DNA from 3 places in the Tatumella sp. UCD-D_suzukii genome. Region 3 is predicted to be linked to each of the others. Evidence: predicted binding sites of a transcription regulator. Region 3 holds the regulator's gene; each other region holds the start of a gene.
What was found. Region 3 encodes PurR, which represses purine synthesis genes. Its sites were predicted from a motif close to CANGCAAACGTTTGCNTG; they were not measured.
Positions count from the first base shown of each region.

Region 1: a site for PurR is predicted at 2,337-2,354, ahead of purT (formate-dependent phosphoribosylglycinamide formyltransferase). Genes of this name have one in related genera too.
Region 2: a site for PurR is predicted at 6,558-6,575, ahead of guaB (IMP dehydrogenase). Genes of this name have one in related genera too.

Region 1 is NZ_JFJX01000053.1:232,542-242,831, forward strand. It holds gene CG67_RS10990 (Ail/Lom family outer membrane beta-barrel protein) at 428-1,003, shown strand; gene purT (formate-dependent phosphoribosylglycinamide formyltransferase) at 1,114-2,292, opposite strand; gene CG67_RS11000 (S9 family peptidase) at 2,583-4,640, shown strand; gene exoX (exodeoxyribonuclease X) at 4,645-5,319, opposite strand; gene CG67_RS11010 (DNA polymerase III subunit theta) at 5,319-5,552, opposite strand; gene copD (copper homeostasis membrane protein CopD) at 5,786-6,658, shown strand; gene CG67_RS11025 (DUF2511 domain-containing protein) at 6,697-7,035, shown strand; gene rsmF (16S rRNA (cytosine(1407)-C(5))-methyltransferase RsmF) at 7,219-8,646, opposite strand; gene CG67_RS11035 (PqiB family protein) at 8,726-10,290, opposite strand, start outside.
Region 2 is NZ_JFJX01000064.1:113,073-123,362, forward strand. It holds gene CG67_RS18420 (RNA-directed DNA polymerase) at 1-1,289, shown strand, start outside; gene CG67_RS18425 (hypothetical protein) at 1,424-2,497, shown strand; gene CG67_RS14435 (hypothetical protein) at 2,533-3,012, shown strand; gene guaA (glutamine-hydrolyzing GMP synthase) at 3,391-4,971, opposite strand; gene guaB (IMP dehydrogenase) at 5,041-6,507, opposite strand; gene xseA (exodeoxyribonuclease VII large subunit) at 6,666-8,057, shown strand; gene CG67_RS14455 (DinB family protein) at 8,156-8,644, opposite strand; gene CG67_RS14460 (zinc-ribbon domain-containing protein) at 8,644-8,901, opposite strand; gene der (ribosome biogenesis GTPase Der) at 8,949-10,290, opposite strand, start outside.
Region 3 is NZ_JFJX01000012.1:250,535-260,824, forward strand. It holds gene cfa (cyclopropane fatty acyl phospholipid synthase) at 1-1,140, opposite strand, end outside; gene punC (purine nucleoside transporter PunC) at 1,453-2,616, opposite strand; gene punR (DNA-binding transcriptional activator PunR) at 2,722-3,624, shown strand; gene purR (HTH-type transcriptional repressor PurR) at 3,634-4,659, opposite strand; gene CG67_RS18775 (YnhF family membrane protein) at 4,931-5,020, shown strand; gene CG67_RS05265 (C40 family peptidase) at 5,141-5,938, opposite strand; gene CG67_RS05270 (Grx4 family monothiol glutaredoxin) at 6,295-6,630, shown strand; partial or broken gene tnpA (IS200/IS605 family transposase) at 6,823-7,281, shown strand; gene rnt (ribonuclease T) at 7,429-8,100, opposite strand; gene gloA (lactoylglutathione lyase) at 8,215-8,622, opposite strand; gene CG67_RS05295 (alkene reductase) at 8,718-9,824, opposite strand; gene CG67_RS05300 (DUF1289 domain-containing protein) at 10,096-10,290, shown strand, end outside.

The sequences.
Region 1 (10,290 bases), on a different contig from region 3:
CGTTTTTATCCCCGGAACGGGGGTATTTTCCGCAGTTTTTTGCCGCAGCCCCGGGTGTATTAATCTGAAGCATGGCAGGTCAGTCTCCGGGGATCGACAGGTATCAGGGCACCTTATCATTTACCCCCTGGCCTGCACACTGAACGGGGCCGCTGTTTTACGGCCATACGCTGACGGAATAAACGGAGAAAAATCCGGTTTTTTGCAAACCAGTTCAAAATTTATTAGCAGTCAGGCTAATGACTTCCAATGATAACTTTATATACTGTCTGCAATGCAGAGATTGCGCGTTATGCGGGGCGAAATACGGGGATTTTCAGTGAGCTCCCGGTTCAACTGTTCCCAATATGAGTCCCTCAGCAATCACGGATATTGCAGGGAACCCGAAGTTCGGGTCTGAAAAATTCAGGATTATGGATGATTACGAATGAAAAAATACTCTGTGCTATTGATGCTGATGACCGGCATCCTGATCAGCATGCCAGCAACGGCTGGACGCCATAGCTTTACGCTGGGTTATACCGGCGCTCAGGTAGCGGATTTAAATAATCTGAAGGGCGTAAACCTGAAATATCGCTATGAATGGAACTCTCCCCTCAGCGTCATTGCTTCAGCCAGTTACCTGAAATCTACGACGTATTATGAACACAATAGCCTGAATCAGTCCTATGCAAGAGAAACCCGGATCCGGGAATATTCTTTACTTGCAGGGCCCGCCTGGCGGTTTAATGAATTTTTCAGTATTTATGCCCAGGCCGGTGCCACTTTCAATAAAACGACTGTCAACTGGGCGAATGTATTTATTGCCCCGGTGAACAGGGGGATGAACTATATGTTCCATAAAACCAGCCGTTCAACAGTCCCGATGATAAGCCTGGGCACACAAATTAATCCTCTCAGCCCTATTGTCCTCGACCTGTCTTATGATGTGGCCCGTCCGAAGATCTCCGGAGAGACGAAAACGTTTAGCAGCGTTAATCTCGGGGCCGGGATCGCCTTCTGACAAGCGCTGTGACTTTCTTCCCCTGAAAAACCGTCTGAGTGACAAAGCATAAAGGGGCAGGGGAGGTTCCGGCCGGAGATCTCCGGCCGGGTGTACTGAGGTATAGCCGGTCAGCCGTTCACTGTCACCTTACCGGCGGCAGCAATGGCTCTGCTGACGGCCTCTTCAACTGTAGTTGCACAGGCCAGTGCCACACCCATACGACGCCGACCGGCAATTTCCGGTTTACCGAATAATCGTAATTGCACGCCGGCAGACAGGGCCTGATCGACTCCGGAAAAACGCACATCCCGGCTGTTCAGTTCCGGCAGGATCACGGCCGAGGCCGCCGGACCGTACTGGCGGATAGCTCCTACCGGCAGGCCGAGAAACGCGCGAACATGCAGGGCGAATTCTGATAGATCCTGAGAAATCAGTGTTACCATACCGGTATCATGTGGCCGCGGAGAGACTTCACTGAAGATAACCTCATCACCGCAGACAAACAGTTCCACACCGAACAGACCATAGCCGCCAAGGGCTTCTACCACGGATGCTGCAATGGTCTGTGCACGTTGCAGGGCCGCAGAACTCATCGCCTGAGGCTGCCAGGACTCACGGTAATCGCCGTCTTCCTGACGGTGACCGATAGGGTCACAGAAATGGATACCGTCTGCCGCATGAACGGTCAGTAACGTTATTTCAAAATCAAAGGCGACAACGGCTTCAATAATGACCCGTCCGGCGCCGGCGCGGCCACCTTGCTGTGCATATTCCCAGGCTTTTTCAAGCCCGGAAGCATCACGAATAAAGCTCTGGCCTTTACCGGAGGAACTCATTACCGGCTTAACAATACAGGGAAACCCGATGTCCTCTGCTGCGGCAAAGAAGGTCTCTTTACTGTCGGCGAAGCGGTAACCGGAGGTGGGCAGTTGCAGCTCTTCTGCCGCCAGACGACGAATACCTTCACGGTTCATTGTCAGTTTTGCAGCCCGTGCCGACGGCACCACACGCTGTCCCTGTTGTTCCAGTTCCAGCAGAGTATCGGTAGCAATAGCCTCAATTTCCGGCACCACATAATCCGGTTTCTCTTTGGCGATAATCTCTGCCAAAGCTACGCCATCAAGCATATTGATGACATAACTGCGGTGCGCCACATGCATGGCCGGGGCATCCGGGTAGCGATCCACGGCAATCACTTCGACTCCCAGTCGCTGGCATTCCAGTGCCACTTCTTTTCCCAGTTCACCTGAACCTAATAACATTACGCGCGTAGCTGAAGGACGCAGTGCCGTGCCAAGAGTTACCATTGTTCCACCCATTAAATCTGATCATAAACACGGCGGGCAGTATAAACGAAAACGATTGCGCTGGCATTAACGGGCGATTTCTTTTTTATAATGTTACATTCAGCAGCAGAGGGGCAGGTGTGTCAGGTGGCGTAGTGACATGATCACGTAGTATGACAGAGACACCTGACTGACCCGCAGACGATTCAGCGTAACGCCATCAATGTCCTGTCGGGCGGTATCCTACGCATGGCCCTGAATAGCAGCCTCCGGTGGATAGGCCATAAGATTGTGATGACCAGGAAAAGAAAATGACAATACCTAAAGCAGCGAAACACCCCCATACCATGACGCTTCATGGCGAAACACGTGTGGACGATTACTACTGGCTCAGGGATGATGAGCGCGCTGATCCTGACGTTATCGCCTATCTGCAGGCGGAGAACAATTATTGCCGGCAGCAGCTATCTCCGGTGGAACCACTGGAGCAGACGCTGTACGAAGAAATGGTGTCCAGGATCCCGCCGAAGGATCACTCAGTGCCTTACCGCAAGAACGGTTATCTTTACCAGCAGCGTTACGAGAAAGGGGGCGAATATCCCCTGTGGTTTCGTGCTGCCGATGAAGAGGGGTTACAGCCGGACTGGCAATGTCTGATTGACTGTAACCAGCGGGCAAAAAATCATCCGTTTTACAGTCTCGGTGCGCTGGATATTACCCCTGATAACCGCCTGATGGCAGTGGCTGAAGACTATCTGTCACGACGTCAGTATGAGATCCGTTTGTATGATCTACAGCAGAATTGCTGGCTGCCGGAGGTGCTGACCGGAGTATCTCCTTCGCTGGTATGGGCAAATGACGGCAAAACCTTGTTCTATGTCAGGCAGGATCCCGGGACGCTGTTGCCCTGGCAGGTCTGGCGTCATGAGACCGGCACCCCGGTCACCGATGACCAGCTGGTCTATGAGGAATCGGACGACAGTTTCTATGTCAGTCTTGGGAAAACCACCTCCGAAGCCTTTATCGAAATTGTGATTGATAGTACGACGACCAGTGAGATCTGGCTGGTGGACGCCGTACAGCCGTCCGGTGCTGCCCGTTGCTTCCTGCCACGCAGGGAAGATCACGAGTATGACCTCGACCACTATCAGAACCATTTTTATATCCGTTCAAACTCAGCGGGGAAAAACTTTGCGCTCTTTATGGCAGAAGAGACGGCTCCGCAGGAGTCGCACTGGCAAACCTTGCTGCCTGCACGGGATCATCGGGTGCTGGAAGATTTTCAGATCTTCCGTGACTGGCTGGTCACCGGTGAACGTGAAAATGGCCTCAGCTGCCTGACACAGTATCACCGCTTTCGTGACGAAACGCGGGAAGTAACCTTCGATGACCCTACCCGGGTGGCCTGGCTTGGGTATAACCCGTCACCGGAAACCTCACAATTACGTTACGGTTACTCGTCAATGACCACGCCGGCCACCACCTATCAGCTGGATCTGGACAGCGGGGAACGTCAGGTTCTGAAACAAACGGTGGTTAAAGGCTTCAGCAGCGAACAGTATCAAAGCGATTATCTGTGGCTGACGATGGAAGATGGCTGCCGTGTTCCGGTCTCTGTGGTCTATCGGAAATCCCTGTTCTCCCCGGGGAAAAATCCGTTACTGGTCTACGGATACGGGGCTTATGGCAGCAGTATGGATGCAGATTTCAGCAGCAGTCGTCTGAGTCTGCTGGATCGGGGCTTTGTCTATGCCCTGGTGCATATCCGTGGCGGCGGGGAGTTGGGGCAGGCCTGGTATGATGCCGGCCGGCTGGCCAATAAACAAAACAGTTTCAGCGATTTTACCGGCGCAACCCGGCAACTGCTGGCGCAGGGCTACGGTGATCCCACCCGGTGTTACGCCATGGGCGGCAGTGCCGGAGGGTTGCTGATGGGCGCGGTGATCAATCAGGCTCCGTCACTCTATCACGGTGTTGTTGCACAGGTACCGTTTGTCGATGTGCTGACGACGATGCTGGATGAAAGTATTCCGCTGACCACCGGTGAATATGATGAATGGGGCAATCCGAACAGGGCGGAAGATTATGCGACGATCCGTGCTTACAGCCCGTATGACAATATTGTCCCCGCCAGTTATCCGCATTTACTGGTGACCACCGGACTGCATGATTCTCAGGTGCAATACTGGGAACCGGCCAAATGGGTAGCAAAACTCCGTGAGGTTAAACAGGATGACCATCTGTTATTACTTCTCACCGATATGGAGGCCGGTCACGGCGGGAAATCAGGGCGTTACAAAGCGTATGAAGATATCGCGATGGAAATGGCATTCCTGCTGGGACTGGCGGATGGCTCCCTGGGCCACTGAGGGCTCAGGGCTGTCCTTTCAGGTAACGTTGCAGCGTCTGGCGAAACGCCGGGCGCAGGTCGTTCAGGTTATCCAGCATCCAGCGTAAATACCCCGGGTCTTTACGTGCGATCACGGCGACCGGCTGACCCCGATACTTCCCGAACGGGAAAATATCGGGGTTCGCTTCCCGGGAAGCTGGCTGGCACAGCGTACGCAGGGCAGTAATCTCCGGGCCTGACTCTTCCATGATGCGCAGCAGAAGTGCGGCGGTGACATAACAGTCATACAGTGCCCGGTGGGCATGCAATTCCGCAGGTGGCGTCACCTCCAGTTGCAGGCTATGGCGCAGGGCCTGGTTACCGTATTTTCGGCCCGGCCAGAGCTGCCGTGCCATTTTCATCGTACACAGCCATTCGCCACCCATTTCGGGCAGCACCCGGCGGTCAAAACTGGCATTATGTGCCACATAGCAGGGGCTTCCCTGATAGCGGCCGATGATATCTTCGATATACGGCTTTCCGGCCACCATTGCCGGGGTGATACGATGGATAGTCATGGCCCGGGTACTGATTGGCCGGTCAGGACAGACCAGGTCGCTCATCGGGTTCGTGATCTTTCCGTCGATAACATCTATCGACGCAATCTCAACAATGCCGCCTTCTAATCCACAGGTTTCAGTATCGATGACTCTGAACATCAGTTTTTCTGTTTCGGTTCATAAGGCAGACGGGAAAGGGTCAGCGATGTCTGACGATAAACACCCAGCCGCTGGCGGAAACGCTCACGAAGGGCCTCCGGCTGTTCCCGTTCAACAATCTCTGCAACTACCGGCATATTATAACGCTCTTTAAACGCCACACCGGACGCCGCTAAATCCGTATTAATTTGATCTTTTTCTTCTGCACTGAGCAGGGCTAAATTAAAGCTCATCATAGACTCCATGTTATCAGGCGCAAAAATAATGCTTTCTGGCGGGGCAATCAACCCTTTCCGGCTTGCGGCAATCTCGACACCCTTCGGTCTGCAGCGTATTCTTGACGAAAACCGGCGTACCGGCTGCAAATTACCTCAGGGGATCAACGTGTCAGGCAGTCATAACGAATTCAATCCGTTGATGCAGTCAGATTATCATAACATCCTTACTCCAGGGATCCGGAGTGATAGTGACTGATTTTTTATACATTTCGCTACGGTTTTTCCATTTCAGCAGTTTGTTCCTGCTGACTGGCTGTCTGATGTATCTGATGCTGCTGACACCGGCCGGTTACAGAAACCGCCTGTGGAACCGTTTATCGTCAGCCTTGCGGGTCAGCGCCGTCACAGCTCTGTTTTCTGCCATCGCCCTGTTTGCGTTACAGACCATCATGATGAGCGGTGACACGGCGGCCATCAGACAACCTGAACTCTGGGTAGCGGTTGCCGGCACGCGCTTTGGCCATGCCTGGTTGCCGGAAATGACCTTCGCGGCGGTGTCTTTCATGCTGCTACGGGTCGGCGGGGAGACTGTCCGTTATCCCCTGCTGCTAAGTCAGTTACTGCAACTATTCCTGACGGCGATGACAGGCCATGCGGCGATGCATGATGGCTGGCGAGGCGTGGCAGGAGAAGCCAGCCAGAGTCTTCATGTGATTGCCGCCGCTTTCTGGTGTGGCGGCTTGTATCCGCTCCGGGTGCTGATCAAGCAGGGGCAGCGGGATCCTAAAGATAACACCGCTATTCTCACCATGATGAAATTCTCCCGCTCGGGTCACTGGGCGGTTGCGCTGGTGCTGCTGACCGGCTTGTGCAACACCTTACTGATCGCCGGTATTCCCCGACATTTTTCGTTCTGGTTATCCGGGGTGATCCTGAAAAGTGTGCTGGTGGCGGGCATGGTAACACTGGCATTACTTAATCGTTACTGGCTGGTTCCCAGGTTCAGGCAATTCCCGACAGAGAGTCGCCGCATGTTTATTCGTCTGACGCAGGCAGAAATTTTGCTGGCTACGGGAGCCATCGCGGTCGTCAGTCTGTTTGCTACACTGTCACCAGACTGATCCTGTTTTATTACGTGTTATTAAAGGCTGAGACTGAAATGAAGAAACAATTACCCTGGCTGCTATTGGCACTAAGCACGCCTGTGTTGGCGACTCAGGTCATTACCGTGAGTCGTTTTGAGACCGGAAAGGCGAACTGGCCATTAAACCGCGAAGAAATCATGCTGACGTGTGAAAAAGACGGGGCACTGTTTGCGATTAACCCGTCAACACTGATGAATTATCCCCTGAATGCAAAAGCGGAGCAGAAGGTCAGTCAGGGACTGGCGAGCGGGGAATCTATTGCGCCGCTGGTGCTGGATGATAAAGCACACAGCGGGCAAAAAATGAGCCTGCAACCGCTGATTGATAAAGCCAGCGGGCTTTGCGGCCATTAATCTGCTGCGGCAGAGAGCCTGAAAAAGGGGGGCGCTGGAAATTATCAGGATCTGAACTAGTATTACTGATACTAACCTATGCAACTGCCATCGGTTATCGCTCATCATTTTTAGCGCACGGCTCTCTGAGCCATTTCCCTGGACCGGTCACTGGAGTTGTGTCCGGTCTTTTTTTTCGCTCTCTTAACGGAATAAACGTCCGTCTCTGACCAAATCCCGCGGATAGCTGTTTTTAATCCGGTTGCCGACTTTTTTAACCAGACCCAGTGGCTGTCCGTGATGCATCACCAGCATTTCATTACCTGGTAACGGACCGTCAGGATGAATATCCCGTCCCCGATACCATTCCTCGGCTTCTTCATCAGTGAAAGCGTAGACCTGCGCATGGTCAGGGTTCCCCAGCGCAATAACCGCCTCATGCTGCCATCGGTAACCTTTTGCAAAGGTTTCTGCCAGCCGGACACCAATGCGTGAAAAGCGGATCCGGCCAAACAGGGGCACGGTAGCTTGCGGAAATAACCAGATTTCTTTATCCCGTTGCCAGAGTTCCAGGTCTGCCGGCCAGTGTAATCCGGACCCGGCCGCCCGCTGACGGACTTCTTCGGCCTGTTGACGGGATAATGGCGTAAACGGGAATTTACCGACCTTATAGCCAGGAGCCGGCAGTTTCGGAACACTGCCGGTTTTTCGCAGGCAGGCAACAAAGAAACCTTCGCTGTCAAATACCTGCGGGAAAACGTGCAGGAAACCTTCCGGTGTGGCGACCTGTTCAGCGCCAGGGAAGAGGGTATCGAGCCGGATAACCTCGACCGCTTCCGGATAGCGGGCGAGCAGCGACCCAATCACCTGCTGGTTTTCCAGCCGGTTCAGGGTACAGGTTGAATAAACCAGGGTTCCTCCCGGTTTCAGGGCCTGGAAAGCACTTTCCAGCAGACCCTGCTGCGTGTCAGCAATTTGCTGACAACTCTGCGGACTCCAGTTTTTCAGGGCTTTCGGATCTTTACGGATAACGCCTTCGCCCGAGCAGGGAGCGTCCAGCAGCACAGCATCAAAATACTCCGGCAGGGCCGGGCCGAAAACGGCGGCATCAAAATGTGTAATGGCTGCACGGGTGACGCCGCAGCGACTGATATTGGCGTGCAATACTTTGACCCGACTGGCCGAATATTCATTCGCCAGGATCATGCCTTCTTCGCCCATCCGGGCAGCAATCTGTGTGGTCTTGGAACCTGGGGCGGCAGCCATATCGATAACGGACTGAGGGTGTTCGCAATGGGCAAACAGTGCGGAGACCGGCAGCATCGAGCTGGCTTCCTGGATGTAAAACAGTCCGCTCAGATGTTCAGCCACACTGCCCAGCGGCAGGGATTCATCGTCACGGGTGATCCAGAAACCTTCTTCACACCAGGGGATCGGCGTCAGCTGCCAGCCATACCCGGCGACTTTAGAAAGAAATGCGTCGACAGAAATTTTCAACGTATTGACGCGGAGACTGCGGCGCAGAGGTAACCGGCAATAGGTTTTAAAGTCTTCAAAAGATGCCCCGTCACCCAGCAGTTGTTGCATCTGGCTCAGGAAATCGTCGGGTAAAAAAAGGGATGAATCGGACACAGCGGAGTTCCGTCAGAAAATAATGCGGCAGTGTAGCATGATAACGGGAAGTCACGCTTCCCGTTATCATGACACCGGCTTAGCGGGGGAGAGCTGTTCCCCATTGCTGCCAGTTCTTCGGTGCCTCATTCAGCAGCAGGAAATGCTTATTCGCGGTGGCTTCCGGTGCCAGGGGGACCGTGGGCGGAGTAGCAAATTCAATGCCACCGCGGATGAACTGCTGGAACGTCCCGGTTTTCACCACGCCGCCGGTTAAACCGAAATTCAGTGAATAGCCGGAAGCCTGCCAGAAGATGGAGTTATTGCGTACCAGATACTGGTAGTGCTGGCTGATACGCATTGCTATCTGTACGCGATCGGCCATGGCACCCAGCGAGATACCGGTGACGGTACCAACTTCTACCCCACGGAACAGGATAGGCGTACCGATGGTCAGCGATCCGGCCTCCGGCGCATCGACGAAGAAGGTTTTACCGTTCAGGTAGCGGGAATCGGTGATCGTTGACTGCTGCAGTTCAAAAGTACGCACTGATGCGCCTTTGCCCGGTTCCACGTTAACGTAAGGCTGTAACAGGGAATCCAGGTGACTGATCCCCGTGGAGGAGATTTCCGGGCTGATCACCGAAAACCGGCTGCCGGTTCTGGCAAAATCATTCACATATTCGGGGTACAGTACGGCTTTTGCCAGCACCTGATTGTTATTGGCACTCAGCGACAGTGACTCTATCTGGCCGATAGTGATCCCCAGATAACGGATGGGCATTCCGTTGGAAAGCTTACTGGCATCATAGGTTTTCAGAGTGATCTGACTCCCGATGGCGCGGGCGGCTGTCTCTGACGGGAAAAGGGTGCGGGACTGCCCGGGCTGATGCACTACCCCCGGCATATTATCAAAGCTGATAGCACCTTTCAGCGCCCGGTTAAGCGGGGTGGCCTGTACAGTAATGCCGCTGGTATTGATCTGCACCCGGGCACCGCCTTCAGCCCAGAACACCGTATCCCGTGTGATAAGGTTGCGGTAGGGCGGAGAAATATGTACTGCGACTTCAAAGTTATTCGCATGTGGCGTCACAGCGACAATTTCACCGACCTGGTAACGGCGATAAAGTACGACCGATCCTGCCTGGATATCCGGCAGGCTGCTGGCGGTCAGGGTGAGGGTCGTCGAAGGGGTGTCTCCGGTGATGCCCTCGTCGGCTTTACCGGCATCGGCATACAAAGGATACCCGGATAAGGGTTCACCACGGTCACCCGCTTCCAGCCGGATGCCTCCCTGCAGCCACTGACCCGGTGTCGCGCCTACCATCCGGATCCCGTCCGGACTCACATTGACACGGATCTGACTGTCGGCAACAAATTTACTGTTGCCGTGGACAAAACGGCGATAATCCGGCGCGATTGAGACGATAAAACTGACGCCGTCATTGGTCAATTGACGTTCGGATACCGTACCGATAGTGACGCCATTCAGTACTACCGGCTGGCCCGGAGCAATACCATAACTGTCAGAGGCCTTCAGACGGAGGTTCAGGCTGCCCGGGGTATGCATCAGAGTTTGTGTAGCGGGATAGACACTGAAACGTGACTGTGGCTGGCCCCCCCCGGGGACCAGTTCGAGAGTATCCCCGGTCAACAGACTACTGA
Region 2 (10,290 bases), on a different contig from region 3:
CTTATAATGGCCCAATTAATAATGATTCAAGTGGTTTGTTTTCTCCGTATTACTCCGCATATAAAAAATGGAGAAACAGGGGCTTAAGTAAGATGAAGGAACTCATTGAGGCGGAAAATTCAGTTACGGCTATTACAATGGATCTTGCGGGGTTTTATCACAATGCATCTGCTAACTTTATTCTCCGACCATCGTTCCTAAAAAAAATAAACATTGAATTGAGCAGTGATGAAAGGAAATTTACCACTATTCTTTTGAATTCCATTACAAGTTGGTATAGGAAGACTCCTGACTTTAAAAAAAGAGAAGAAGGAGCATTACCTGTAGGCCTATCTGCATCAAAGGTAATTTCAAATATTCTACTATACGAACTCGACATACAGATACAGAAAGGCCTCAAACCTGATTATTATGGTAGATATGTTGATGATATATTTTTAGTATTCAAGACACCGGATGATTTACTTTTGAATGGAGATTCTATTCTCACATACATGTCTAAACACGTAGAGTGCTTGAAAATAAATCGAGAACAAGGAAAGCAACCTGACCTAAGACTTAGGTTTAATTATGCTACTGATAGTTTATTAAAGTTCACTGCTAGCAAGCAAAAAATATTTTCACTTTCAGGTAAGCACGGCTTGGATTTTATTGAGCAAATTGAAAGCCAGATAAAAGAACAATCTAGCGAATATAGAATGCTTCCAGAAGTCCCTAAAGACTCCATTGAAATGGCAAACAAAACGTTACTTGCCTCGGAAGATGCTTCATTGATTGCAGATGCTCTCCGCAAGGCCGATGGTGTGTCGATACGCAGATTAGGATTATCACTACTATTGAAAGATATTGAAAGTTATTCAGAAGATCTTTCCAGCGAAGAGTGGGGGGCTATTAGACTTGAATTCTATGGATTGGTAGAACGTTATATATTGACACCTAAAGGATTATTTGATCTTTTTGGATATCTGCATAGAGTTTTTAAATTAATGATTACAAACGGTGACTTTAATTATGTAGATGAATTTATCGAAAATTTTTCAGAATGCCTGAATCTTATTGGAGAAACTACTGATAAATCCACACACCCTAAACTAAAAAGCTGTAGAAATTATTTCTATGAAAGGTTTTTTGAAGTTGCATTACAATCTTCCACAGCAAAAGATTTCGATAACTGGGAAGCATTAAGAAAATTAATAATCAACCTAAATATACTTAAGGATGGTGATGTAAAAAAAATAACCAAACCACAGATAAAAAAATTAGTAATAAATTACTTTTATCTGATTTAGGGTGTCGATCATATAAAGATTATTGGTACTATACACAAAAAGAAAATATAAATATAACCAACATACCAAGAAAAATAAGCGTAAAAAAAATACTTCGCTTATCTTTGATTAAGAGATTTAGAGAGTCGGCCGATTTGAAAGTACCTCACTGGCCTGCTTTAGCTTTCCCAACGCGGCCATTAAGCATACAAGAGATAGCACTTATTTGTCCAAAAGTATTAGATGAAAATGAAGATAAATTGTTCAAAGAAAGTATTCTTGGACTAAGAGGGGCTAAAACTCCTAAATTCAGTATAGGCAGGAAAGAATGTGATGATGATGGTGCTATTTTAACTGTACCAAGCCATATAAAGTCGAGTGTATACATAGCATTAACTAACATTGAAACAACCAATGAACAGTATCAATTAGCTTTGATTGATACACCTGATATAACTTTAAAAAGATATGAGAGAATAAATAACCTAGTAAATAACATTTTGAAGTCGAGTAAGAAATGTGATTATATCATCTTCCCTGAATGTTCTTTACCTAGGCGATGGGCTGTTAACATTGCAGGTAAACTAGCCAAGCAGAAGATATCCTTAATTTCCGGAATAGAATATTATAGATATAGAAATAGTAAAGATATCATTAGAAATGATTGTCTACTTTCATTATCGACAAATTGGCCTGGGTATAATAGTAATATCTTAGTACTTCAACCAAAACACTCTCCGTCTCATGAAGAGAAAGAGTTACTGCGTGAAAAATCACTTAAGCTATTCGATCCCAATTCACATACAAGTACCTTCCCTGTATATCAGCATGGGAAATTTCATTTTGGAACAATAATTTGTAGTGACTTAACAAACCCGCTGAATAGATTCAGATTTCAAGGTAAAATAGATTGTCTCTTCGTGCTAGAATGGAACCCAGATGTGAAAACATTCAGCTTTCTTGTCGAAGGAACAGCACATGATATACATTCATTTGTGGTTCAAGTTAATAACAGAACATATGGTGACAGTAGAGTAAGAGCTCCGTACAGAACAGACTATAAACGAGATTCAGTAAGAGTAAAAGGTGGAATTTATGACACTTACGTGATCGCTGAAGTTAACTATAAAGAACTTAGGAAGTTTCAAAATAAATTTAAAATGACAGATAAAGAATCCGAATTTAAACCCGTCCCCATTGGATTTAAAATGTCAAAATCCAGAAAATAGATTTATTTACAATCACATTAAATTAAAGGTTTTAAATGAAAAATTTAACATGTTTTAAAACTGGTTTGTCTGCTTTACTCGATATTAACCTCTGGGTTAAATGGATTAGTATTGCTTCCAATATTGCAACAGTGATAACAGTTATAGTTGCAATCATCGCTGCAGCTATCGCATATAAACAGTATCTGTCGAATATCAAAGAATCTAAAAATTCAACAGCAAATAGTATATACCAACAATATTTACAATTATGTATAACTTATTCAAAGTTTTCTTTCGGTTTGAAAAAACCTGCTGTTAGGAATGAGGAGTATTCAAAGTACTGTTGGTTTGTTTCTTCTATGCTTTTTTCATTTGAGCAAATTCTTGAAATAAATGAAAATGATGATAAGTGGGCGAAAGCTATCGAGTCACAATTAAAAAGACATGCAAATCACTTGAAAATTTCGAGTTCTGTTTCTGATGAGCACTGGAGTAGTAGTTTAGAAAAAATAATTGATAAAGTGATAAAGTGATAAACGTATAAGGTTTATTATATCAGGCTTAGCCTGGCAGTTATCGAGTATTTATACTAGTGCCTGTCAGATTACATCTAGACTAAATTAGTCTCCGCCCAGATATACTTTCCATCAAGTTACGTTTACATTAGTGTACGGCTGCAACATATTTTTCCTAGTGCGTTAGGTAGTTATTATAGTGCATGATATATTCATAATAATATGATTTTAATGCATCAGGATTGATATATAAAATTTTGCATAATGTAATTTGATAAAACTTTTCTAGTATAGTTTTATAAAAATTAATGAGGTGGTTAAGGGGTAAAAAAGCCCGCAATGCGGGCTTAGAGGTACTTTACTACTTTCACGTGCAGGCTATTGCCAGACGTCAAATCATTCCCACTCAATCGTGGCCGGGGGCTTACCGCTGATATCGTAAACCACACGGGAGATCCCGTCGATTTCGTTGATAATGCGGTTAGAAACACGACCCAGGAAATCGTAAGGCAGGTGTGCCCAGTGCGCCGTCATAAAGTCGATAGTTTCAACTGCACGCAGTGAAACCACCCAGTCATACTTACGGCCATCACCCATAACGCCTACCGAACGAACCGGCAGGAAGACCGTGAATGCCTGGCTGACTTTGTTATACAGGTCAGCTTTATGCAGTTCTTCAATAAAGATAGCATCGGCACGGCGCAGCAGGTCGCAGTACTCTTTCTTCACTTCACCCAGAACACGCACACCTAACCCCGGTCCAGGGAACGGATGACGGTACAGCATGTCGTAAGGCAGGCCCAGTTCCAGACCAATTTTACGGACTTCGTCTTTGAACAGTTCTTTCAGCGGCTCCACCAGCCCCATCTTCATTTCTTTCGGTAAACCGCCCACATTGTGGTGTGATTTAATCACATGCGCTTTACCGGTCGCGGATGCCGCAGATTCGATAACATCCGGGTAGATGGTGCCCTGGGCCAGCCATTTCACGTTGTCCAGTTTCAGTGCTTCTTCGTCGAAGACTTCAACAAAGACGCGACCGATGGTTTTACGTTTGGCTTCCGGCTCATCGATACCTGCCAGCGCGTCCAGGAAACGGTTTTCTGCAGGAACATGCACAATATTCAGACCGAAACGATCACCGAACATCTCCATGACCTGCTCAGCTTCATTCAGACGCAGCAGACCGTTATCCACAAACACACAGGTCAGGCGTGAACCGATAGCACGGTGCAGAAGCAGCGCCGTCACTGAAGAGTCAACTCCGCCGGATAATCCCAGAATGACCTGATCATCACCGACCTGCTCGCTCAGACGGGCAACCGCGTCATCGATAATTTTCGCCGGCGTCCATAAGGCTTCACACTGACAGATATCGATGATAAAGCGTTGTAACAGTGCCATCCCCTGACGGGTATGTGTCACTTCCGGGTGGAACTGTACGCCGTAGAAACGTTTCTCTTCGTTCGCCATAATGGCAAACGGGCAGGTTTCCGTGCTGGCAACAGTGACAAAATCATCAGGGATAGCGGTGACTTTATCGCCGTGGCTCATCCAGACATCCAGCTGAGGCTGCCCGGCCGCATTCAGGGTATCCTGGATATCCTTGACCAGTGCGCTGTCTGTTTTAATGTCGACCTGAGCAAAACCGAATTCACGCTCTGAAGATCCCTGAACTTTCCCCCCCAGCTGCATTGCCATGGTCTGCATACCATAACAAACACCCAGTACAGGAACGCCAGCGGTAAAGACATATTCAGGGGCACGCGGGCTGTTTTCTTCGGTGGTGCTTTCCGGGCCGCCGGAAAGAATAATGCCGTTTGGATTAAACTGGCGGATCTGCTCTTCGGTAACATCCCAGGCCCACAGTTCACAGTAAACGCCCAGTTCACGGACACGGCGTGCCACCAGCTGAGTGTACTGAGACCCGAAATCGAGGATCAGAATACGATGTTTATGAATATTTTCCGTCGTCATTACAGTTTTCCAGGCAATAAATTTACTTAAAACGCCCGGCATGACCGGGCGATGAGGATAAGAAAGAGATTAAGAGCCTGTACGGTAGTTAGGCGCTTCTTTGGTGATGGTCACATCATGGACGTGGCTTTCAGAGATACCCGCGCCGCTGATACGAACAAACTCAGCTTTGGTACGCAGGTCATCAATTGTCTGGCAACCGGTCAGGCCCATACATGAACGCAGTCCGCCCATCTGCTGATGGATAATCTCTTTCATACGGCCTTTGTAAGCCACACGGCCTTCAATACCTTCCGGAACCAGTTTGTCAGCCGCGTTATCAGACTGGAAGTAACGGTCAGAAGAGCCTTTAGACATGGCACCCAGTGAGCCCATACCACGGTAAGATTTGAATGAACGTCCCTGGTAGAGTTCAATCTCACCCGGAGATTCTTCTGTCCCGGCCAGCATTGAGCCTACCATGACACAGGAAGCACCCGCGGCAATCGCTTTAGCGATATCACCGGAGAAACGGATACCACCATCGGCAATCACAGGGATCCCGGTGCCCTCCAGCGCATCGACAGCGTCAGCCACGGCTGAAATCTGAGGAACACCGACACCAGTCACGATACGGGTGGTACAGATTGAACCAGGGCCGATACCCACTTTAACTGCGCTCACGCCTGCGTCAGCCAGCGCTTTCGCACCGTTTGCTGTCGCAACGTTACCGCCAATAATTTCCAGGTCAGGATATTTAGCGCGGGTTTCACGGATACGTTGCAGAACACCTTCAGAGTGACCGTGAGAGGAGTCGATCAGCAGAACATCAACACCTGCAGCCACCAGCGCATCCACACGCTCTTCGTTACCGGCACCGGCACCGACAGCGGCACCAACGCGTAAACGTCCCTGTGCATCTTTACAGGCGTTAGGTTTACGTTCGGCTTTCTGGAAGTCTTTTACGGTGATCATGCCTTTCAGATGGAATGCTGCATCCACCACCAGCGCTTTCTCGATACGCTTTTCATGCATTTTCTGCAGAACGACTTCGCGGGATTCGCCTTCTTTCACGGTGACCAGACGCTCTTTCGGCGTCATCACCGCAGAAACAGGCTGATTCAGGTCAGTAACGAAACGAACATCACGGCCGGTAATAATCCCTACCAGTTCGTTTTCGGCGTTCACCACCGGGTAACCGGCGAAACCGTTGATTTCGGTCAGGCGCTTAACATCCAGCAGTGAAGTGGTCGGCAGAACGGTCTGAGGTTCAGTCACCACACCACTTTCATATTTTTTGACTTTGCGAACTTCGTCGGCCTGACGTTCGATAGGCATGTTTTTATGAATAAAGCCGAGGCCACCTTCCTGTGCCAGCGCAATTGCCAGACGGGCTTCGGTGACGGTGTCCATTGCTGCGGAAACCATCGGAATGTTTAAACGTATATTTTTAGTCAGTTTTGTACCGAGTTCTGCGGTGTTCGGCAGGACGGTAGAGTGAGCAGGAACGAGTAAAACATCGTCAAATGTGAGGGCTTCTTTAATGATTCGTAGCATAGCAATATCTCGACCTGGAAGTGATAAAATATTGCCGCGGCATTATACAGGAGGGAACCGTTTGCCTCCAGCTTTTTTATAAAAAACTCTTGATACTTCGTTCAGGCAATGTAGTATCGGTCAATTAACCCGCTGATTTATTATTTGATCTTCATCACATGTTGAATGACGAAAACACTAAAATTTTCTCAGTCAGTCGCCTGAATGCGACCGTCCGTCGGTTGCTGGAACATGAGATGGGTCGTGTCTGGCTGACTGCCGAAATATCCAATTTTACCCGGCCGGCCTCCGGACATTGGTACTTTACCCTGAAAGACGATAACGCTCAGGTGCGCAGTGCCATGTTCCGTAACAGTAATCAGCGGGTCAGCTTTCGCCCGCAAAATGGCCAACAGGTACTGGTCCGGGCCACCGTTACCTTGTATGACCCGCGGGGTGACTACCAGCTGATTGTCGAAAGTATGCAACCCGCCGGCGAAGGACTCCTTCAGCAGCAATTTCTTGAACTGAAAACCCGTCTGGATACCGAAGGCCTGTTTGCGACACAGCATAAACAACCGCTGCCCTCGCCTGCCAGTCAGGTCGGGGTCATCACCTCTGCCAGCGGGGCTGCTCTGCATGATATTTTACAGGTGTTAGGTCGCAGGGACCCTTCTTTACCGGTGGTGATCTACCCTACCGCCGTGCAGGGTAACGAAGCCGCTGCCGGGATCGTCCGGGCCATTGAACTGGCTAACCAGCGCCGGGAATGTGATGTACTGATTGTCGGCCGGGGTGGCGGTTCTCTGGAAGATCTCTGGTGCTTCAACGATGAGCGTGTTGCCAGGGCTGTTTTTGCCAGCAAAATCCCGGTAGTGAGTGCGGTAGGCCATGAAACCGACATCACCATCTGTGATTTTGTGGCTGACCTGCGCGCACCGACCCCTTCCGCCGCAGCCGAACTGGTCAGCCGTAATCAGACCGAACTCCTGCGTCAGTTGCTGTCACAGCAACAGCAAATGGAAATGGCGATGGATTACTACCTTGCGCGTCGTCAGCAGAGTTTCAGCCAGCTCGGACACCGGCTTAACCAGCAACATCCGCAATTACGCCTTTCACGCCAGCAAACGCTGTTATTACAACAACAGCGTCAGTTACAGTCGGCCATCCAGCAACAGTTGCAACAGCATAGCCAGCATTTTGAACAGCTCTCACAACGGCTGCAACGCCGTCAGCCTCAACCCCTGATCTACCAGGGCTCCCGGCAATTGAGCGAGGCCCGCTACCGCTTGCAACAGGCGCTGGAAAAGCAACTCAGTGAGAGCAGGCAGCGCTTCGCTACCCTGGCCGTACAACTGGAAAGTGCCAGCCCGCTGGCAACGCTGGCGCGCGGGTTCAGTGTAACGACCGGAAGCAACGGGGATGTCATAAAAGAAACCCGGCAGGTACAGGCGGGGGAAACTCTGCGAACACGGCTGAATGATGGCTGGATAGAAAGTGAAATCACGGCGATCACACCACAAAAAGCAGCAAAACGTCCGCGCAAACCCCGCGCCCCCTCCGCAGACTAATCACGTCCCTGCTGAGATATGCGGCTGCCGGGAAACCCGCCCGGCGGCAGACCGGGGTCTTCCCTCCTTTCCTGCCTGACCAAGGATATCAGAAGGCCTTAAGACTGATAGTCACGAAGGAACACAGTCAGGACATCTTTCGGGGCGACACCTCCGCAACTCTGGATCAGCCAGCCAACCGCGCCGCGATGATAGGTTCCGTGGAACAAAATATGATTGACCATATCCATCAGCCGCATTTCGCCTTCACCGCCATCGACAAAGGTAAAGCGGATCACTTTCCCGAATTCATCCTCAGATAGCGTCGTGATAAAGGCTATATATTCGTCTGTACTCTCCCTGAACGCCGTGATCAGCGCTTCTGCGGTCGGGGTTTCCGGGGTATTCAATGCCTGGTATCCATGCGGCAGGCCAGCCATATTGGCCCGGAAGATCCTGTCCACCACATAAATATGATTCATCAGACGCAGCATCAGATGATGCTCTTTCGCAGACGAGGCCGGATCGATCCGTTTTATCGCCTCTAATGTTGCGGTATCAGCCCAGCGCTTATAAGCCAGTAATTTTATCAGGGTCTGTTTGTCCATCAGTCACCCCTTTTCATCTGTTGATCATGACAGATTTTCTCTGCACCTGCCTGATACAGAACCGTCGACCGGGACTGCAGACCGTCCTGCGGGCAAAAATAGTCTACGGCACCACACGCCTTAAGGACCTCCAGCGCCTGATGACAAACCGGACAACAGGGTTGCTTCAGATAGTGTCGCTGACACTGCAGACAGACAAACTCATTCTCTTTTTCCGACAACGGGGTCTGGCAGTGAATACAGACAGAATTCATCATTTCCTCCGGGGCATAAAAAAAGAGGACCCTCAGGCCCTCTTAATCAATTAACGCTTATTCTTTTTCAGATGCGACATCAGACGCTGACGTTTACGCTGCTGTGTTGGCGTCAGCAGGTTACGTTTTCCGGCGTACGGGTTTTCACCCTCTTTAAACTGAATACGGATCGGCGTACCCATAACGTTCAGCGAGCGACGGAAGTAATTCATCAGATAACGTTTATAAGAATCCGGCAGATCCTTCACCTGATTACCGTGGATAACCACAATCGGCGGGTTGTATCCACCGGCATGGGCATATTTCAGCTTCACACGACGACCACGCACCAGCGGGGGCTGATGGTCTTCTTCTGCCATTTTCATAATACGCGTCAGTAACGAGGTGTTCACACGACGCGTTGAGCTGTCGTAAGCCTCAGTAATGGATTCGAACAGGTTACCCACGCCGCTGCCATGCAGTGCAGAGATAAAGTGAACACGGGCAAAATCAATAAAGCCCAGACGATAATCCAGAGCTTCTTTAACTTCGTCTTTAATTTCCTGCGAAAGACCATCCCACTTATTGACCACAATCACCAGTGACCGGCCACTGTTCAGAATAAAGCCCAGCAGTGACAAGTCCTGATCGGAAATACCTTCACGCGCATCGATCACCAGCAGCACCACGTTGGCATCTTCAATCGCCTGCAACGTCTTGATCACGGAGAACTTCTCAACCGCATCATTGACTTTACCACGCTTACGTACCCCGGCGGTGTCGATCAGCACATACTCACGCTCATCACGTTCCATCGGGATATAAACGCTGTCACGGGTCGTCCCCGGCATATCGTAAACCACCACCCGGTCTTCACCGAGAATACGGTTAGTCAGTGTCGATTTACCCACGTTCGGACGTCCGACAATCGCCAGTTTGATCGGCAATGTGGTCGGGTCAAAGTCGTCTTCCTCATCTTCCGGGATCAGATCCTGCTCTTCAGCTTCCACCGCGGCCCAGTACGCTTCGTTCTCTTCTTCTTCAGTCAGTGGCTCGATGACCTCTTCCTCTGCCCAGGGTAAGAGTACCGTTTCGAGTAACTGAGTGACACCACGACCATGAGATGCGGCAATCGGGTGGATTTCACCCATTCCCAGTGAGTAGAAATCGACAACGGCATTATCCGGGTCCATTCCGTCGGTTTTGTTAGCCACCAGGAAGGTGGCTTTTTCACGGGCACGCAGATGACGGGCAATCTGCTCATCCGCGGGCATCACCCCGGCACGGGCGTCGACCATAAACAGTACGACATCCGCTTCTTCGATAGCCATCAGCGACTGTGCGGCCATCCGGGTTTCGACACCCTCTTCGGTGCCATCAATACCCCCGGTATCAATAACAATGTATTCCCTG
Region 3 (10,290 bases):
GACGCGTAAACCGCCATCAATACCGCGGCTGAACACTACCTGCCATAACTGAATATCACGTGAGCGGAAAGCCCCCGCACAGGCGTTCAGATAATAGGTGAACATCCGTTTGAAACGCTCGTCATAATTACTTTCCAGCTGTGGCCAGCTTTCCAGAAAACGCTCGTACCAGGCCATCAGAGTGGTGTCATAATCCACGCCGAAGTTATGCCAGTCTTCCATCACGAAATGAGGTTCGCTGGTCTGTGCAATATGCATCACCGAAGGCAGACAACCATTCGGGAAGATATATTTATCAATCCACGGGTCAACGTTCAGGTCAGTATGGTTTGAGCCAATGGTATGCAGTAAGAACAGTCCGTCCGGTTTCAGGTTACGGGCTACGACATCAAAATAGGTGGCATAGTTTTTCGGACCCACGTGCTCAAACATACCGACCGAAACAATACGATCAAAAGAAAGGTTCAGGTCGCGATAATCCTGAAGCAGGATAGTGACATCCAGGTCTTTACAGCGTTCCTGGGCCATTTTCTGCTGTTCTGCTGAAATAGTGACACCGTGGACACTGACGCCGTAATGACGGGCTGCAAACTCAGATAATCCTCCCCAGCCACACCCGATATCCAGCAAGGTCATTCCGGGTTTAAGTTCCAGTTTACGGCAGATCATATCCAGCTTCGCTTCCTGCGCAGCCTCCAGGGTGGTTGCGTCTTTCCAGTAACCACAGGAATATTGCATATACGGGTCGAGCATCAGACTGAATAAATCATTACCCAGATCGTAGTGTTCTTTACCGACGATCCAGGCACGTTTTTTAGACTGAAGGTTTTTAAGACGGGCAGTAGCGATGCGCAGGGTGTCTTTAAAATGATGGGGTAATTGTTTATCGAGTTTGTTTTTTAATACCCGGTAAAAGAACTGGTCCAGTCTTTCACACTCCCACCAGCCATCCATATAGCTTTCGCCTAACCCTAGCGAACCTTCCTGTAAAACCCGCTTAAAAAAGTCAGGGTTTTTTACCCGGATATCCCAGGGCCGGTCACCGTTGATACTGATATCTGCCATCGCCAGCATTTCAGTAGCGATACGATACCAATGACTTTCCTTGAGGCCCACTTCTGCTACACATGATGAACTCATACGCTTATTATCACCTGTTCTGTTTGAACCTGAAGAAAGAATAGACAACTTTCACTGGTCCGTGAGTAAACTCACAAAAACGTGTATTTATAATTAAAGACTAAGCAGAGGATAGTGTAACTATCGAAAAATGCGCATATGCCATTTAAGCACATTAAATTTTATTATAAATATAGTGACTTATTTTTATATTTTGTCACCGGGGTGATTATATGCCTTGCAAGCGCAATGTTCAATGATCGGCAATTAGTCTGCTAAGGATGAAATAAATTTTATCCTTAGCAGCGGGAGAACGGGGTGAAAAGGGCGGAGTCAGGCGTGTTTTTGCTGGCGGTAGCCCGCCAGTGCCAGCAGGACGGTCACTCCCATGGCGGTGACTGTGGTGATCAGCGGTTGCTCAGGATGGCCGGAGACCACCAGACTGAACAAAAAGCAAAGGCCCAGTTGTAAGGTATTCTGCAGCGCCGCGGCCTTACCGCTGGCGGAAGGGAATTGCTGCAGAGCCGCCGAGACCACAACCGGATAAATAGCACCGTTCGCCATTGCCATGCCGCAGAAGGGTAAAAGCAATGAAAGTAACGAAGCCTGGCCGGAGTATGCGGCGAGCATGGTGCCAATAATGCTGACGGTATACAGCGCCAGTAGCCAGGGAAGCAGGCGTGATGCGCTGAAATGGTTCATCAGTAACCGGCAGCCGAACCCGCCAATCAGAAATGTCACAGTCTGCGGAATATAACTCAGCCCGATATCCGCCGGTGTTAAGCCCAGTCCGGACAAAATAAAAGGAGAGCCAGTCAGCCAGGCGAAAAAACTGGCAGAGCAGGCTGAGTAAATCAGCACATTGCCGCGATAGACGCGATCAGCCAGCAGCCCGGTAAACCTGACTTTATCCGTCGTTTTGCCCGGGGGGGTGACGGAGGTGCGTGAGGCTGCCGGCACAAACAGGGTTGAAGCCATTAAAGCGACGGTGATCAACGTTAGCACCAGAAAAACCGAACGCCAGTGATAATGTGCCAGCAGCCAGGAGCCCAGCAACGGGGCCAGTGCCGGTGACAGTGCGACCAGGGGCATGATGGTGGCAAAAATCTTCTGACTACGTGAAGCCGGATAATGGTCCAGCACCAGTGACTGCCAACTGACGGCGGCGGCACAGACACCGATGGCCTGGATAAAACGCAGGGCCAGTAACATCACCGGAGATGTCACCCATAGCATGGCCAGGCAACTGGCCGCGAAAATTCCCAGCCCGCACAGTAATACCGGTTTCCGTCCTGTCACATCAGACAGGGGGCCCCACAGCAACTGACCGCAGGCAAAACCGGCCAGAAACAGGCTCAGGCTGGCGCTGATCACCCCGGCGCTGGTGCCCAGGTCCTGTTTCATTGCACCAAAGGCAGGTAAATACATATCCGTAGCCAGAAAGCCCAGCATACTGAGTAAGGCCAGATAAATTAAAAACAACACCGGATGCCTCATGACATCTCCTCTGATAAAAATTTCGCGCAAAGTGTAAAAGGGTGCATTGCTTGTTGTGAATCGGTAATATTTGAGATTAACGTTTAAAAAATTTGAAAGGTCATTATGTGGTCTGAATATGCACTCGAAGTCGTCGATGCGGTATCAAGGAATGGCAGCTTCAGTGCAGCGGCCAGAGAGCTTCATCGCGTGCCTTCGGCGATCAGTTATACGGTCAGGCAGCTTGAGGAGTGGCTGGCGGTGCCTTTATTTGAGCGTCAGCACCGGGACGTCGTTCTCACTCCGGCAGGTGAACATTTTGTCCGTGAAAGCCGCGGGGTTATCAAAAAAATGCAATCCACCCGTCGGCAATGTCAGCAACTGGCGAATGGCTGGCGGGGGCAGGTAAGCATTGCCGTGGACAGGATTGTTAAACGACAACGTATGCAGCAACTGGTGACCGATTTTTATCGTCATTTCTCTGATATCGAACTGCACATCAGTGAAGAAGTCTTTAACGGGGTATGGGATGCGCTGGCTGATGGCAGGGTGGACATGGCTATCGGTGCAACCCGGGCCGTGCCGGTGACCGGGCGTTTTGATTTCCGTGATATGGGCCACCTGAACTGGCGGTGCATTGTCAGTGCCGACCACCCTCTGGCTAACGGCGGCCCGCCGGGAGAGGAGAGGTTACGTGCCTGGCCCTCACTGATGCTGGAAGATACCTCCCGGGCATTGCCACGACGTATCACCTGGTCGCTGGATAACCAGCGGCGTATGCCGGTGCCGGACTGGCAGACCGGGCTCGACTGCGTGAGGGCCGGGTTATGTGTAGCCATGGTACCTGGCCACCTGGCCAGGCCACTGCTATCCCGGGGGGAAGTCAGGGAATTACAGTTACCTGCACCGTTTCCGGAAAGCCCCTGTTGTGTCAGTTGGGCCGGGGAGCGGAGTTCACCGGCCCTGCGGTGGATTCTGGACTACCTCGGGGATACCGACACACTGAACCAGGAATGGCTGAGGGAATAAAAGGTGTGCTTAACGACGATAATCGACAAAAGGACCATCAATCACCGAGCGACGTTCAATCAGTCGCGGGTTCACCTCAATGGTTTGGGGTTCATCGCGTTTATTGACGATACGATCCAGCAACATTTCCAGGGCTTTTTCACCCAGTTCACGTTTAGGCTGGTGAATAGTGGTCAGCGCCGGGCTGAAGTAACGTGAATTACGTACGTTGTCATAGCCGATCACTGATATATCCTGCGGTACGCGTAATCCCTGTTCGTCAGCCGCACAAATGGCACCCATAGCCATAATATCGCCACCGCAGAACACGGCGGTAGGCAGTTGCGGTTGCGAAAGCAACTGCTGCATCGCCTGATAGCCGGACTCCGGTTCGAAATCACCCTGTACCAGCCATTCATCACGCAGGGTGATACCGGCTTCCTGTAACGCTTTCAAAAAGCCTGACAGGCGTCCGCCGCCGGTGTTGCGTTCCATCTGGCCCGGGATACAGCCGATATCACGATGGCCACGTTCTATCAGGTAGCGTCCGGCCATATATCCGCCCCGGAAGGCATTATCCAGGATGGTGTCGGTAAAGTCCCCACGGGAAACTCCCCAGTCCATAACGACCATCGGAATATTACGGTTCTGTTCCAGCATATCCAGCAGATCCTGTGGGTATTCTGCACACATAACCAGCAGACCATCGACACGCTTTTGTGCCATCATCGACAGATAGGCACGCTGTTTTTTCAGATCATTATCGGCATTGCCGAGGATCAGGGTATAACCGTGCTCAAAGCATTTCTTTTCGATAACTTCGATGATCTCTGCAAAATAAGGAGCTTCCAGAGAGGTCGACAGCAATCCTATGGTCCGGGTGTTATTCACTTTCAGACTTCTGGCGACGGCACTCGGGGAATAATGCAATTCATTAATTGCCTCCCGGACGGCCTTACAGGTGTCTTCCGCAACAAAGCGGGTCTGATTAATGACATGTGAAACAGTGGTGGTGGAAACCCCTGCTCGCTTCGCCACGTCTTTAATAGTTGCCATTCAATTCTTACTCCGGGTTTATCATTATTCTGTGCTGGCTGAGTTAATCGTTTGCGTTTACCCTGACTCCGGCAATCGTTCGTAGTGTAGGGGGGACGATTTACCTGTGACGGGACGATAATAGCGCTTGAAATTTCAGCACGCATCATCGTTGCGCAACGAAGGGCGGCAATTCTAGCAAGGTCAGGACAATAAAACGAGATTTTTGCGCAACAGTGTGGTAATTATAATAATATCCATACAGTTATTGTGCTTATGAGAAGGGGGACGCATTGATACTGATCTTAAACTGGCACTGACCACCACGATTGTTGCTTTATTGATGATTTCTGCATTCAGTTTTACAGCAATTCTGCATTAACCGGGGTCTCCCGGCTTGCGGGAGTGCAGTGCTGTCCCGCAACAGATAATAAAAAAGCCTGAACACTGTTCAGGCTTTTTTATGCTTTCGGCCCGGGAAGGGGCAGTAGCCTGTACTCTCTTAACGAACGGTACTCGGGGTCATTACCCGGCGGGCACCGATGTAGTGGCTCTGCCAGTATTCGTTGCTCAGGGCACTGATTTGAATATCTTTGCCGGTGCGGGGGGACTGAATAAATTTCCCGTCACCCAGGTAGACTCCCACATGGTCAGCTTTTTCACGGCCATGAATATGGAAGAAGACCAGGTCACCTTTTTCCAGCTGATTACGTTTAACCGGTGCGGCATCACGCAGGTGGAACATTTCGTTAGCGGTGCGCGGAATTCTGTAATTCACCAGATCTTTATAGGCGTAGTAGACAAGCCCGCTGCAATCAAAACCGGTGTAGGGCGAAGAACCTCCCCATTGGTACGGTTTCCCTAATTGGTCCATCAGCTTAATCATCGCGATTTTTCGGGCTTTCTGGTAACGCTGACGGTGTGTACTGCTCATACGTATCGCGGTCAGTTTCTCTGACGGGCGAGCGGTCGATTTACGGGCAAGGGGGCGATGATGTCCGTAAATTTTCTTTTCAGTACGATGATGCTCCGGGGTGCGGTGTTTTTCTTCGCGGGAAGGTCGTTCTTTTAACTTACGGTGGCTGGCTAAGGCTTTTACACGGTGGCTTAGGGGCTGACGTGTTTTATGCCGTGAACTGGTGGCTTTCACCGGTCTGCGCTTTCTGCGCATATCTTCGGTGACATTTTTCCTTGTCGCTTTGTGATGAGAGACATTAATAGCAGAACGTGGCGCGGCTTCCGCGACGTTAAAAAACAGCTGTGCAACAGCAAGAATAAAAAGCGTGATAAGTAAACGCATAGTTGTCAGGTTACAGGTTAAATGTTCCGGTAAAAGAGAACATAATTAAAAAATAACATCTGACCTTTCAGCCAGCCCCAAACGCATTCTAATCCAGATATTTATCAAATGTTAAGGTCTTTTTTTCTGAATCTGTTACGAGAAGTTTTTTGACGAAAAATTGAGCGAAAACAGGTAATTAACGCGTCAGTTTTACCGAATCCAGCCTCTTGTGATGTGATTGTTGTCACAAAACGGTCATTTGACGTGTTGTGCTGAGATGACCGTTTAACGGTTGTCATCATGAAATGTCGTTTTTATTAATTCGCCGTTATCGCTTACAATAGGCAGACATGTCGTTTTGTTGCAAAGGAAGTATGATGAGCACGTTAGAAAAAATTCAGACTCAGATTTCAGAAAACCCTATTCTTCTGTATATGAAAGGTTCACCTAAGCTGCCAAGTTGTGGTTTTTCAGCCCAGGCAGTACAGGCACTTTCTGCGTGTGGTCAGCGTTTTGCTTATGTCGATATCCTGCAAAACCCGGATATTCGCGCAGAACTGCCGAAATACGCTAACTGGCCAACTTTTCCGCAATTATGGGTAGACGGTGAACTGGTGGGGGGATGCGATATCATCATTGAAATGTATCAGCGTGGTGAATTACAGCAGCTGATCAAAGAAACGGCAGAAAAATATCCTGCCGCGGAATAATCTGACGTCCCGTCTTTCTGATGCCCGCGATGACTGCGGGCATTTTTTTGTATCCAGAAAACCCCCAGCTAGGCTGGGGGTTCCGTAAAGCTTTCAGCTTTGGGCCGTATATAAAAACCCCTTTTGATTTGTTAAAACACCTTGCGGTCTGGCAACTGCAAAGGTTCAACAGGAAATCAAAAGGGGGTCCCAATGAGGGACGAAAAAAGCTTAGCGCATACCCGATGGAACTGTAAATATCATGTGGTTTTTGCCCCGAAATACCGAAGGCAGGTGTTTTATGGAGAGCGAAAAAGGGCAATAGGGAGCATTTTAAGAAAGCTGTGTAAATGAAAAAATGTGAATATTCTGGAAGCAGAATGTTGTGTAGACCATATCCATATGCTTCTGGAAATCCCGCCAAAGATGAGCGTATCCGGTTTCATGGGTTATCTTAAGGGCAAAAGCAGCCTGATGCTTTATGAGCAGTTCGGGGACTTAAAGTTTAAGTATAGAAACAGAGAGTTCTGGTGCCGGGGATACTACGTAGACACGGTAGGCAAGAACACAGCCAGGATACAGGAATATATCAGGCACCAGCTTGAGGCGGATAAAATGGGTGAGCAGTTGTCGATCCCTTATCCAGGAAGCCCGTTTACGGGTCGTAAGTAATCCAAAATGCAAATGTCAGATTGCGATGCGCCTGTTAGGGCGCTGCTGGTAAGAGAGCCTTACAGGCGCATTTGAAAAACCTCCGGCTATGCCGGAGGATACTTATTTTTGTCAGTGTATTACCGGAATAAGACGTAACGAAAAAGGTTATACCGGTTCAGGTCCGGTGTCATCCTCTCCCGGGGGCACCGGGAGTGGCCAGCCGCCTAAACGCTTCCAGCGGTTAACCAGTTCACAAAACAGGGTAGCCGTTTGCTGTGTATCGTACAGGGCAGAATGGGCCTGATGGCTATCAAATTCCATTCCTGCAGCCTTACAGGCTTTCGCCAGCACTGTCTGGCCAAGGACCAACCCGCTAAGTGCAGCGGTATCAAAGGTCGCAAAAGGGTGGAAAGGATTCCGTTTCAGATGGCTGCGTTGCGCAGCTGCCATCACAAAACTGTGGTCGAAATTAGCATTATGCGCCACGATAACGGCCCGGGCACAGTCGCTGTCTTTCATACCTTTACGAACCATTTTGAAGATAGCGTGTAACGCATCATGTTCGCTGACGGCATTTCTGTCCGGGTCATCCGGATTGATGCCGGTGAAGGCCAGTGCCTCAGGATTCAGGATGGCACCTTCGAACGGCCTGACATTAAAGTGCAGTGTCTGGTCAGGCTGCAGCCAGCCATCCTCATCCATTTTTACGCTGATAGCAGCAATTTCCAGTAACGCGTCAGTATCGGCGTTAAAACCCGCGGTTTCCACATCAATAACAACAGGAAAGAAACCACGAAAACGTTGGTTCAAAGCATTAGGGGAAGAAGTTTCGGACATCAGGATCTCATCGGACGAAAATTGCAGCGGCTAGTATCGCAAAAAAACGCCTGTGATGCAGCTGCGGCATACAGGCTTTGGCAGGAAAGCCTGCCGGAAAAGGCAGGCCGACGATCAGTGACCCAGCCCCTGACCGGCATGTTTATTCTCAATCAGCTCAATTTTGTAGCCATCCGGGTCTTCGACAAAGGCGATCACGGTGGTACCACCTTTAACCGGGCCGGCTTCCCGTGTCACGTTACCGCCACTCTGGCGAATATTTTCACAGGTTGCGGCAACATCATCCACACCCAGAGCTATATGACCGTAGGCATTACCGTGATCATAGCTTTCAACACCCCAGTTGTAGGTCAGTTCGATGACGGCACCGTCGCTTTCGTCGGTATAGCCCACAAAGGCCAGTGAATATTTATATTCCGTATTCTCACTCTGACGCAGCAGTTTCATGCCTAATACACGGGTATAAAAATCGAGCGAACGTTGCAGGTCGCCGACACGCAGCATGGTATGAAGTAAACGCATATCATCCTCTTAGCATTTTAAAAAGGGCCAGCAGGAGATCGTGCTGGCCTGTCAGTCATTGAGTCAGTGTAACAGGGAAAAGCGTTGGGGTAATCTCAGTTCTGCCGGAGAAACGGGTAATCGGTGTATCCTTCAGCACCCCCGCCGTAAAAACTTTCCGGACGCTGTGGGTTCAGCGGCGCGTTGGTTTCCAGGCGCAGAACCAGGTCCGGGTTTGCAATATAATCCCGTCCGAACGCCACGGCATCAATCAGGCCACGGCCGATTAAATCTTCGGCTTTTTCTTTCGTATAGCCTCCGGCCCCGATGATCACGCCCGGGAAGATTTCACGGACTTTCTCGCGGAATGCGTCAGGATACGAGTCGCCACCGGTCCAGTCCGGTTCAGAAAGATGGAGATAGGCAATCTTTCTGGCGGCCAGTTCTTTGATAACGCTCAGTGCATCCTCTTCTTCGTTCGGGCCATTGGTCAGAGCCTGGAAAGTACCCACCGGGGAGAGGCGGACGCCAATATGCTCAGCCCCGCGAACCGCGATGGTCGCATCCACCACTTCCAGTAATAAACGGGCCCGGTTTTCGACGCTGCCGCCGTAGTTATCGGTACGGATATTGGACTCCGGCGATAAAAACTCATGCAGCAGATAACCATGTGCACCGTGGATTTCGACCAGATCAAAACCGGCCGTTGCAGAGTTCACCGCGGCCTGGCGGAAATCATCGATCACCTGCCGGATCTGCGCCTGTGTGATTTCCCGGGGCGGGGTCGTCTCTTCGCGGTAAACCTGGCCCTCAGCATCTTTCAGTGTGGTACGGGTATGGGAAGGCAGCGATGAAGGGGCCAGCGGAGGCTGACCGTCCGGCTGTAAGGACGCATGAGAGATCCGCCCGGTGTGCCAGAGTTGTACGGCAATATGGCCACCGGCCTGATGAACGGACCGGGTGATATCACTCCAGGCGGTGATCTGCTCCGGCGTATGCAACCCGGGTGCCCCGGCATACCCTTTGGACTGGAATGAGATCTGTGTTGCTTCGGTGATGATCAGGCCGGCAGTCGCACGCTGCTGATAATACTCCTGCATCAGTGGGGTCGGAATATCGCCGGGTTCAATACTGCGTAAGCGGGTTAACGGTGCCATAAAGATCCGGTTAGGGACAGTAATGCTGCCAAGAGTAAGCGGCTTAAAAAGAACGCTGTCAGTCATAATTTATCTCCGGAGGATCGAGGGGTTATCGTCATGCTCTTACTGCAGGCAAGAGATAAAAATTATTTGTTATTCACCTCAGCAAGAGTAATTAGCGCTCAGCAGGCTGACAAGGTTGCTCATGGAGTAACGCACAAACAGACAACCTGCCGCTATACTCACAGATAGGCTTGCTTCCAGATGAGTTTAAAAAGTGATCAATGCTTTGACTTTATAGTCTCCGCAGAAAAGGGACAACAGACCCGCGACCTGACAGGGAGAACCCCGAACGATGGCTGAACAACTTGAGTTTTTTCCTGTACCGAGTCCCTGCCGTGGCTTATGTCAGGCCGATAAGCGTGGCTATTGCGTGGGCTGCCTGCGCAGCAGGGAAGAGCGTTTCGGGTGGATGTCCTGCACCGATGCTCAGAAACGCAATATCATCCGGTTATGCCAGCAACGTCGTCTGCGCGGGCAAAAATCTTCG